DNA from 3 places in the Paenibacillus sp. FSL R7-277 genome. Region 1 is predicted to be linked to each of the others. Evidence: riboswitches for the same ligand, from Rfam matches in the RefSeq annotation. Region 1 holds a riboswitch; each other region holds the start of a gene.
The links. A riboswitch is a leader RNA that binds a small molecule or an ion and turns the genes downstream of it on or off. The one in region 1 is predicted to bind cyclic di-AMP.

Region 1 (3,279 bases):
TTCCGGGCAGTTATTTACAGGCGTTGCGTCTATTCGGATTCAGAACGAGGAAATCCTCTGGAAGCTCGAACAGCTTGGCCACCAGTTCGTCTATACCGGACTCCAGCTTGAACTCCATTTCCTCCCGGTACAGCGGAACCAGGAAATAAACCTGAACCTGATTGCCATCTTTCGTATGGACGGTGCTAACCTCTTCCGACAGAGCATACAGGATCACACCGGACAGCTCCGTGTTATCCGCGTAAGGCTCGTAATCCTCCGTGTTGGGGATCGTATGTCCGTATCCAAGCCACGTCTGATACATATGCGGGAATCGGGCAAGCATCTTCATCAGGCGGATCGGCCAGTAGTTCTCCTCCACTTCAAAATCCTCCTGCGTAAGCGGCCAGTCCGCCGGCAAAAACATCATCAGCTCCGCGCGTTCCAGATGCTTATACTCTTTACGGATCTCCTGAGGGAGCGTCAGCGGCAGATCGCTCATCCCATTGGTGTACAGCACCCGGTAGGGCTCATCAGGTGTAGCCTCCATAATATTTACATCAATATGTACGATGTCTGAAATCAGTTCGTGGAACACGCCAGTTTCCCGGTTTGGAAAGACCCGATTGAAATGTTCGTTTAAATCTTCCATGTACAAAATATTGGCGGGAGGCGTAACCTGCTGCTCATCCGAAGCGTCATAACCATAAATGGTGGTACCATCTTCCGATTTGCCCATTTCCTTGCCGCCAAACAGTTTTTTGAAAAAGTTCATGTCTTTGCGCTCCTCTGTGTGGGTGTATATTAAAGTGCGAAATGAAGTATTTGAAACCTCACTTGGAAGTATAACAAAAGACATAGCCCCGGAGCGATGGGTCTATCGATTCGAATTTCAAAAGGAGCAGATATGAACTATATCATTTTTGATCTGGAAGCCACCTGTTGGGAAAATGACCGCAAGCGGGGCGTAGGCATGGAGAGAGCCTTGACTATGCTTGAATTGCCGCTTGAAGGTACTCACCATAGAGGTATCGATGATGCCAAGAACTTCGCGAAAATATTCGTTAAGATTTTTGACCAATTGAAGGTTTGATAATTTAAATTGATCATGTCTATAGCAGTGAATAATAGGATACTGATTCTGCAAATAAAATGGTTGGATTCAGATGACTCTTCACCGTATTAATTGAATGGATTCTTTGCTTTGTCCTTTGATGGCGATACCGCTCCGATCCGGCTCCTACCTTCATTCGGATTTGGTCATTTTGAATGAACATACTATCGAGTGCAGTCTTGATCATGTTAAGTTGATTGGGGGCCCATTCTTGTCCGTGCATCCGGACGTATTCTGTGGCTTCTTCTGCAGTACAATGACATATCTCTTTCAGAAAAGAGCCCCATTTGATTAAATCCACCGCATTGTCACCCGCACAAAGAATGCAATTCCCATAGCTGATCTGTCCTCCGAAGGTTAACTTCAACACCCCATACCAGTATCCGTAAGGCTCTGAAATATGCATGAAGGAAGGGCGGCAGCTAAATGCGAACAACTCGATTCGTGACAGTCTGGCGTTAATCATGAATAATGCCTCCTAGGTTGTCTATAGATTTCATATAACGCTGCAGATTATGGGTCTGCTCAGCTGTGGCTACATAGGCTGACAGTTCAGTTTCATTCTCACATACAGCAGCATGCTCAAGCCAAACGGAATATTTGGTTTTCTGTACGATGGATAAGTGTAATGGAAAGGTTTTGCGGGATCGCAGCAAAAAAGCATGGTTAATGCAGGCTCTCTCCAGTGCTTACGAGGTTAGCTGACGGATTCGGACGGTGAGAGTCGTCCTACCAGTGAAGAGTTCAATCTTCTTTGGATTCACCCCATTTCGGCTGGCCACAGCCATTTGGTTCCCCCGCTTCCCGCCTGACGGGAATTCAGCATTTGTTAAAAGGAATCTTACGCTGAGCATCACTGTTTGTAAAATGCCGAAAGTTCTCTAGGAGACTAAATAAGACTCTATAGGATATAAAAATGAAGAAAATCCCTTGTAATCTCGCATTCATCCCCGATTTTCTGAAGTTATCGCGTATTTATTAACTTTTTAATGCAACCTAAATGGGGCTAAATGAATCTTAATGCTTCTTTAATCATGATTATATAAAAGAGAATCGGAGAGATTGAGACTGGTTGCGTAGAAACTAGGAAGTTTATTGTCTGCCTTTACAGGTGAACATGGGGGAGAGCCCGATTAATTATTTGCTTGTATGGAGTGCCGCCATTATGAATCCAATATTGGAATGGATTGAGAATAAATGTTCTGGTATAATCAACTGAGAACATCAGTTCTGTTATCAAATGCCATTTGCCGTAAGTTGCATGGCAAGAAACATCGGATTGGGATAAGATCCTCAAGAGTGCAAAATGGACGCCTACATAAAGCTTTATGGGAGCAAATGCTAGGGGCGTTGTGCTTACCGATACTTGGACATACTAACACTTTGAACTTGTAGGTTTACCTTTTATTCCGAGAAAAAATGAGTTTATATATAACATTGACCTTATTTTAAAATCAAAGGAGAATGCGACTCATGGATAAGAAAACCATTTACTTTTTGTGTACAGGAAACTCCTGCCGGAGTCAGATGGCCGAAGGCTGGGCTAAGAAATATTTGAGCAATGAATGGAATGTGTATAGTGCAGGCATTGAGGCTCATGGGTTGAATCCGAAAGCCGTTCAGGCGATGAGTGAAGTAGGTATAGATATCTCAGGTCAAACATCAGATATTATTGATCTGCAGCTGCTGAACAGCTCTGATCTCGTCATTACTTTATGTGGAGATGCAGCAGATAAGTGTCCCATTACCCCGCCTCAGGTGAAACGTGAGCATTGGGGATTCGACGATCCGGCAAAAGCGCAAGGAACAGATGAAGAGAAGTGGGCAGTCTTCCAGCAGGTTCGTGATCAAGTGGGAGAGCGCATCAAACAATTTGCTGAAACGGGTGAATAGTCGCGATGGTGGAATAACTGCTGCTGATGAGATAGGAGAGAACTATAATGGTAAATTATCATGAACTGATTGAAGGTAAAGTATAATAGATCTTTTTTGCTAAAACCCCAAATTAAACCCGACCTTTATTACTAGGTCGGTTTTTTGGGTGCGCCTGGCATGGATGATAACTTGGCGGTGAAACGAGCTTGCCACATAAAGCGAAGCTCAATACTGCCCGAATCCCAGCATGTATATGTGGTGGTCTAACAAAGGACTGTGTGTTTTCCAATATCCGTACCGGGCTGGAAGAA
Region 2 (3,279 bases), on a different contig from region 1:
TTCCCGGAATGAGAAAATATGGGCTGCCGGTGCTGGTGTTCAGCCTCATCGAATGGGCGCTAACCCTCCTGCCGCTCTATTGGCTGCTTCCGCGTATGTACCGTCATCTGCTCAGCGGCGTTCTCGATGTCCAGCTTCTGCTGAAGCTGGTGCCTTATGTGCTGGGCTGGCTGCTCTATCTCTTCCTTGTCCGCAAGCTTCTGCTCTATATGCAATTCGGCTATACCGCCGGTACCGGCATGTTCTCCTCACTGCTGATCTGCCTGAAGATGCTGATGCCTTCGATCGGTATATCCATCGTTCTGGGGGCGGGAAGCCTGGCCGTAATTCTGCTCTGCAGCGCCTCTGCTCTGTTCTATCCCGGATTGCCGGCCCTTATGCTCCGCCAGGCAGCTCCGCTGCCCTCCACGCTGTTCGATATGTGGGGAATCGCTGCCCAGTACCACCTTTGGTCCAGTAAATCATTTCCACAATAATAAGCTGCTGAAGCGGCATACTAAAGAGAGTCACAGCCCCTTATCAGGGAGCAGGACTCTTTTTTGCTTGAACAGAGGACAAAAGCATTTGCAAAAGGGGAAATCCTCTGATACAATGATGGCTGTACCAGTAGTAACAAAGTTGTAATCTTTCAAGCAAAATATTCCGTAACTCTTGCAATTTAAGCAATACCGATAAGTCACTGTTCTGGTGCATAAAACGCCGAATTCCCTGCACCGGGAAGTGGGGGAACCATATTTTGGGTGAATTGATCTCGCTTTAGAGGGGTCATAGGGGAACCTTCTACCGAATCCTTAAGCTAACCTCGCAGGCCCTGGAAGGAGTACATCTTTTGATTAGTCAGAATTTCAAGAAAAAATGCACCGCAGCAGCGCTGGGTCTTGTGATGGTATTCACACTCGGAGCGGGCAGTGCCTTCGCAGATTCCAAAATGGATACTGTGATTTCAAAAACCATTGGAACGTCGTATAAAACCGGGGGTACAACCACCAGCGGCTTCGACTGTTCCGGATTTACCAAGTATGTGTTCAAGAATGTCGGGCTTACCTTGCCCCGTACCTCCAAAGCACAGTTCAAAGTTGGAACAAGTGTATCCAAGAGCAATCTGCGTTCCGGTGATCTCGTGTTCTTCAATACCCTGGGTAACGGAGTGTCCCATGTCGGTATTTATGTTGGAAACGGGAAGTTCGCACAGTCCTCAAGTTCACGTGGTGTAACCATCAGTTCGATGAGCCAGTCCTACTGGGCCAACCGCTACGTTGGCGCCAAACGAGTAATGAGCACAACAGCCTACCAAGCTGTCGCTTACGATTGACCCCTTGAAGCATACCCCGAATATTTCAGCCTCTAACAACTAAATGTAACTTATACGAGCCCGGGATGATTATTGCCGTAATCATTTCCGGGTTTTTCCTTTTCCTTATTCTACCTTTTACACCGAATTCGCAGCCTTGAAACAGCATTTTTTTGCAAAAACAAAGAAATAATCATATAAATTAACCCCTGCGCATAGATATGAGTCTTTGGAAAGGGCTATAACTCTAAAAAACAGCAAAAAAGATGCATTAATATGTTATAAGTGATTGCCAAGTGCCGAAGTCTTTGTTACAATTATCGCAGTGAGTTTTTAGTAACATTTTTGTAATTATTGAATCGCTTTTAACAAAGGTTTTGTCATGTATTGAATGAACCGCTAATCCTAATCAACAGTCGTGCCGAGTTCCCTAATGAATTAGGGAAACGGGGGAACCACTTTGGGTGAATTGACCTCCTATTCTAAGAGGGGTCATAGGGGACCTTCAACCGAACCCTTAAGCTAACCTCGTAGGCATTGGAAGGGGTATTTACTTTTGAAGAAGAAGCTAGCAGCCGCAGTACTAAGCTTGTCCATTATCTTCACCATCGGAGCAGGAAGCGCTTTCGCGGATTCCAAAATGGATAAAGTGATCGACAAAGCCATCGGAACCAAATACGTGTCCGGCGGTACATCAACTAACGGGTTTGATTGCTCCGGATTTACAATGTATGTTTTTGATAAGATCGGCATTAACCTGCCCCATCAATCCGGCTCCCAGTATCAGATGGGCACTGCCGTGTCCCGTGACGAGATGAGACCAGGCGACCTTGTATTCTTCAATACAAGCGGTAAGGGCATATCCCATGTAGGTATTTATGTTGGTGACGGCGAATTCGCCCATGCCTCTTCCTCACGTGGTGTAACCATCAGTTCGCTGAGTGACAGCTATTACGTCAACCGCTACGTTGGCGCCAAGCGAATCATGAGTACAGATGCCTACAAGACTGTAGCTTCGGATTCCCAAGACAACGATGATGTACAATAATCCTTTGTAACCTAACGCTCTTTTCCGAGATTTTTGCCGAAATCTTGGAGAAGGGCTTTTTTTGTCTATAAAATTACTTACCCCTCTCTATATTTGTAAAACACTGATTCTGCGCTTTCGGAAAATATATTTTGGCGTTTGTCAAGTTCCTGCATTTCCGCAAGGAAATTGCGTCGAAACTCGCTGTTTTTGTATATAATTATATTGAATTTATTTCCCCTGGAAGGAGGCCTCGCCTAATGATTAGCTCCCCGCTAACCTTTTACGTGGTGCCTATGGAGCCGCAGCATGCCGCTGAGATCTGTGAGTGGAGCTACAAGCCGCCGTATAATATTTACGGCTGGATGTCCTGGGAGCAGATGCAGGCGCTGGGCGTGGAGTTCGGAGACCCGCAGCTGCGAAGTAGGCAATATGTATCGGTTGTGAATGGAGAGGGGGATCTGTGCGGCTTCGCCCAGCTCTTTCCGATGGAGGGGGTAGTCCGGCTTGGTGTCGGAATGCGGCCCGAGCTGTGCGGCCATGGAATGGGGCATCTGTTCATGAAGGCTATTGTGCAGGCAGCACGGTCGCGTTACCCGGAATGTGAGATCGACCTGGAGGTGCTGACCTGGAACCAGCGCGCCATCCGCGCCTACCAGAAATGCGGGTTCACCATAACGGATACCTATGAACGCCGCACTCCGACCGGTAATAAGCCTTTTTATTGCATGGTCTATGAGGAATAGCACCGGAGACAAGAGAGTTTTGCAAAAAATGGATCATTTGTGTTCATTTTTTTGACACACATACTATGATAACGCTTCACCATCCGCTATAATGGAGACAGCAGCTTACATGGAGGGACGGATGCAGATGCAGAAATGGATCATGAGCGGTTTGTTTTTTGCCGCCTGTGCCTTTGCAGTAATCTTAATGTTTACCCTACCCGGTAAATCCGAGG
Region 3 (3,279 bases), on a different contig from region 1:
TGAGCGCCTCAGTCACGTTCATGCCGGTAAGTGTCTGGGTCAGCTCTGGAACCTGGGCCATGATTTTGGCGATATCACCCGTAATCTTGTTCACGCCTGAGGAAGCCCCGTCCTGGGAGATGACGGTGATCTTATCTACCTTGGCCAGCGGGGAGGCGATTTTCTCAGCCAGCTCGGGCAGGATTTTCAGGAATTCCACGGTCAGGGCGGCTTGAGTGAACTGTTTGTACGCCTCAGCCTTCTTCTGCAGCGCTCCCGCTTCCGCCGCTCCGGCGAGCTGGACGATCTCCGCATTCGCCTTCCCTTTTGCCAATTCCGCCTCCGCTGTTGCCAGTCCGCGCTTGGTCGTCGTAGCGGCTTCGGCTTCCGCCTCCAGAATCTGCCGCTGCTTGGCGGCTTCCGCTCTCATGATCGTTGCTTGATTCTCTGCCTGGGCCGGCTTGATCACTGTCGCCTCCAGCTCCCGCTGTCTCAGCTCGACCTCGATCTCCCGGACTGTGCGGTTGGCTTCGGCCTCCATTTGAGTGATTTTGACCTGTTCGGTAACCAGCGACTGCTTGATCTTATTCTGCTGCAATTCGTACGCCAGATCCGCCTGTGCCTTCTTCACCTCGGTCTCCAGCTTGAAGTCCGCCTGCTTAATGTTCAGCTCCTTCTCGAACAGCGATTCCTTCGCACGGGCAGCGGTTCCTGCTTCAATCGTCGCCTGATGCGCATTGGCTTTGGCAATGGAGGATTCCTTCTCCGCCTCGGCCTGCTTGATCTGAATATCGCGTTCGGCTTCAGCCTTGGCGATGCTGGCATCACGGCGAATCCGCTCAATCTCAGGCACCCCCATATTGTCGATGTACCCTTTGTCGTCGGTAATTTTCTTGATGGTGAAGCTGACGACCTCCAGCCCCATCTTGTCGAGATCCTCTGAGCAGGTCTCCCGCATCTTGCTGTTGATTTCGTCTGGGGTCTTGAGTATAGATTCTACACTGAGCTGCCCGATCAAGCCGCGCAGATGGCCTTCCACCGAATGCAGAATAATCGTCTCGCGGTCTTCCTCCGGCCGGTCAATGAACTGCTCGCTGGCTGTGAGAATAGCGGTTGGATCGCTTTTGATCTTAATCTGGGCGACCGCCTCCAGGTTCAGCTTGATGCCCTGGCGGGAAAACATGGCCTGCGCCGGGATCACATCGAAGCTCATCAGCATCATGGAGATGGTTTTATTGTTCTGGAAGCCGGGGATGACGAATGTCCCTCCGCCCTGAACCACTCTTTTGCCGCCGAGACCGTATACGATCATGGCCTGATTGGGCGGAACCTTTTTATACGCGGTCACAATACTGGTTAACGCCAGCAGAATCACAACAACAATAGCTCCGGTTACATATAAAATTAACATTTGCTCCGACACTCCCCGTTAGTTTTGTTCCATTTCCCTCTCGAACAAAGTGACCGCTGCGATCCCCTTATCCGTCTTCACAATAATCACCCGATCGCCCCGCAATAGCGACTGACCGGATTCGGCCCGCACGCCGATGGAGCGCATGGTCCCGTGCAGCACATACTTCATCTCTCCCACGGCCCCATCCGCTGCGGCGATGCTGATATAGCCGAGCTGGCCTGCCGGATCATAATCGAGTTCACTCATACTGCTGTCATACCGGGTCATCACCCGGGCCAGTACCGTGTAGAGCAGGATGCCCGGCAGCAGGGCGATCAAGGTACAGACCAGTACCACGGTGAGCAGCTGCATCCCGCTGTACTTGACAAGCATATACCCCGTGCCGCCCCAGACGGTGACAAACACCATCAGCGGAAGAATCGGGAGAAAGCCCGGCCCCCCAGCATCCCCTCCCCCTACATGCAGGTGGCCTACCAGACCGTGCCCATGAATGCTGCCGCTTAGGATAAGCACGAGGCCAACCCAGAAGCAGACGATAAATACAGTAGCGATGGGAACCCCTCCTTTCAATGTAATATGGCTATAAGAAAACTGACTGTAGTGGCGATGCGGAAACTGACTAATGTGGTACATAAAAAGACTATTGCGGCATATAAATGACTAATCAGTGTTGTTATAAGATTAAATTGTGCTTCCACCTGTCACTATTGCCCCTAATTTCCACTTTAGGCTGCTTGGTTGTGTATGGCAGAGGCGCAATTGGATTCAAGGGCACTTGTGCTCTTCATTTCTGCATCCAGCCCATTTTCAGGGCATTCAGTGGGATTAATCCCCTTCCCTACACAGCAAAAAGACCACAGCAGCAGCAGGGCTCTCCGTGGTCGGTTACTCGATCATGGCGCTCATCCTCTCTCTTCGAGGCTTACGGGGTTAGCTGACGGATTCGGGCAGCGAGATTGCCCTACCTCACCAGAGCCATAGTAGCACACTGGCAAGGATTCACCCCGGGTACTCAGCAGCCTATCCTTAAGCCACCTGCACCAGTTGGTTCCCCCGTTCCCGTTACGGAATTCAGCCATTTCAAGAACAGTGTCATTTCATTCGGTTGTTGATTGAATCTTACGCCTGCAGCCATTTAATGTAAAACCTCACGGATGACAAAAGAAGTCAATAATGCTGTCCCTTCGTGAATGAAGGCGCATTCTTCAGCTCTACTCTTATCCGCCCGGGGATTTGCTCGCGCTATCGTCTGTTTACACCCATGTTACTCTTCCTCTCACGTACTGCTCATTTGCTCACCTAATCCCCTCCCACTCTCATACTCACTTATTCCCCTACTCTTACTCCCACACTAACTCTCACTTACCTACTCACTCATCTACTCACTCATCTACTCACTTACTCACTTACTCTCCTTCACTTACTCCCACTCTAGCTCTCACTCCTCATTTACTCACTTACTTCCCACTCCCTTCCCCACGCCCTCCTAACTTAATCTCCTCCCCCCACCTTTCTTTCTCAGTCCATTACTCCAAATTTAAAATATTCACATTTCCGTCACTCGATGCTCATTGTGCAATCTTTCCCTTTGAGCAATAATAGAACCTATAGATTCTATAGAGCTTATAGATTTCAGGGAAAGGAGGAACATTTACTTTTGAATTCCAAACTGAATCTGCGGGACAAAAAAAAAGAAGCCACCGCCTATGCCTTAGCCGTAGCGGCCTTCGAGCTTGCGCTTGAGCATGGCATGGATGGCTTCATTGTGGATGATGTTGTTCAGAAGGCTGGATATTCCCGGCGGACTTTTGCGAATTACTTCTCCTGTAAGGAGGAGGCAGTCGCCGCCTATTTCATTGGCATTATTGCTGTCCAAGAGAAAGAGA

Region 2: another riboswitch for cyclic di-AMP. It lies ahead of C173_RS09835 (C40 family peptidase); the one in region 1 lies ahead of C173_RS17230 (hypothetical protein).
Region 3: another riboswitch for cyclic di-AMP. It lies ahead of C173_RS28445 (hypothetical protein); the one in region 1 lies ahead of C173_RS17230 (hypothetical protein).

Annotation. Positions count from the first base shown of each region.
Region 1 covers NZ_ASPX01000055.1:65,666-68,944, reverse strand. The annotation lists gene C173_RS17240 (suppressor of fused domain protein) at 11-754, opposite strand; partial or broken gene C173_RS17235 (3'-5' exonuclease) at 938-1,072, shown strand; gene C173_RS17230 (hypothetical protein) at 1,092-1,559, opposite strand; cyclic di-AMP (ydaO/yuaA leader) riboswitch at 1,765-1,928, opposite strand; gene arsC (arsenate reductase (thioredoxin)) at 2,567-2,986, shown strand.
Region 2 covers NZ_ASPX01000024.1:16,108-19,386, reverse strand. The annotation lists gene C173_RS09845 (hypothetical protein) at 1-476, shown strand, start outside; cyclic di-AMP (ydaO/yuaA leader) riboswitch at 688-826, shown strand; gene C173_RS09840 (C40 family peptidase) at 884-1,312, shown strand; cyclic di-AMP (ydaO/yuaA leader) riboswitch at 1,701-1,843, shown strand; gene C173_RS09835 (C40 family peptidase) at 1,848-2,339, shown strand; gene C173_RS09830 (GNAT family N-acetyltransferase) at 2,579-3,064, shown strand; gene C173_RS09825 (c-type cytochrome) at 3,192-3,279, shown strand, end outside.
Region 3 covers NZ_ASPX01000115.1:98,180-101,458, reverse strand. The annotation lists gene C173_RS28450 (flotillin family protein) at 1-1,390, opposite strand, end outside; gene C173_RS28445 (hypothetical protein) at 1,409-1,963, opposite strand; cyclic di-AMP (ydaO/yuaA leader) riboswitch at 2,298-2,480, opposite strand; gene C173_RS28440 (TetR/AcrR family transcriptional regulator) at 3,051-3,279, shown strand, end outside.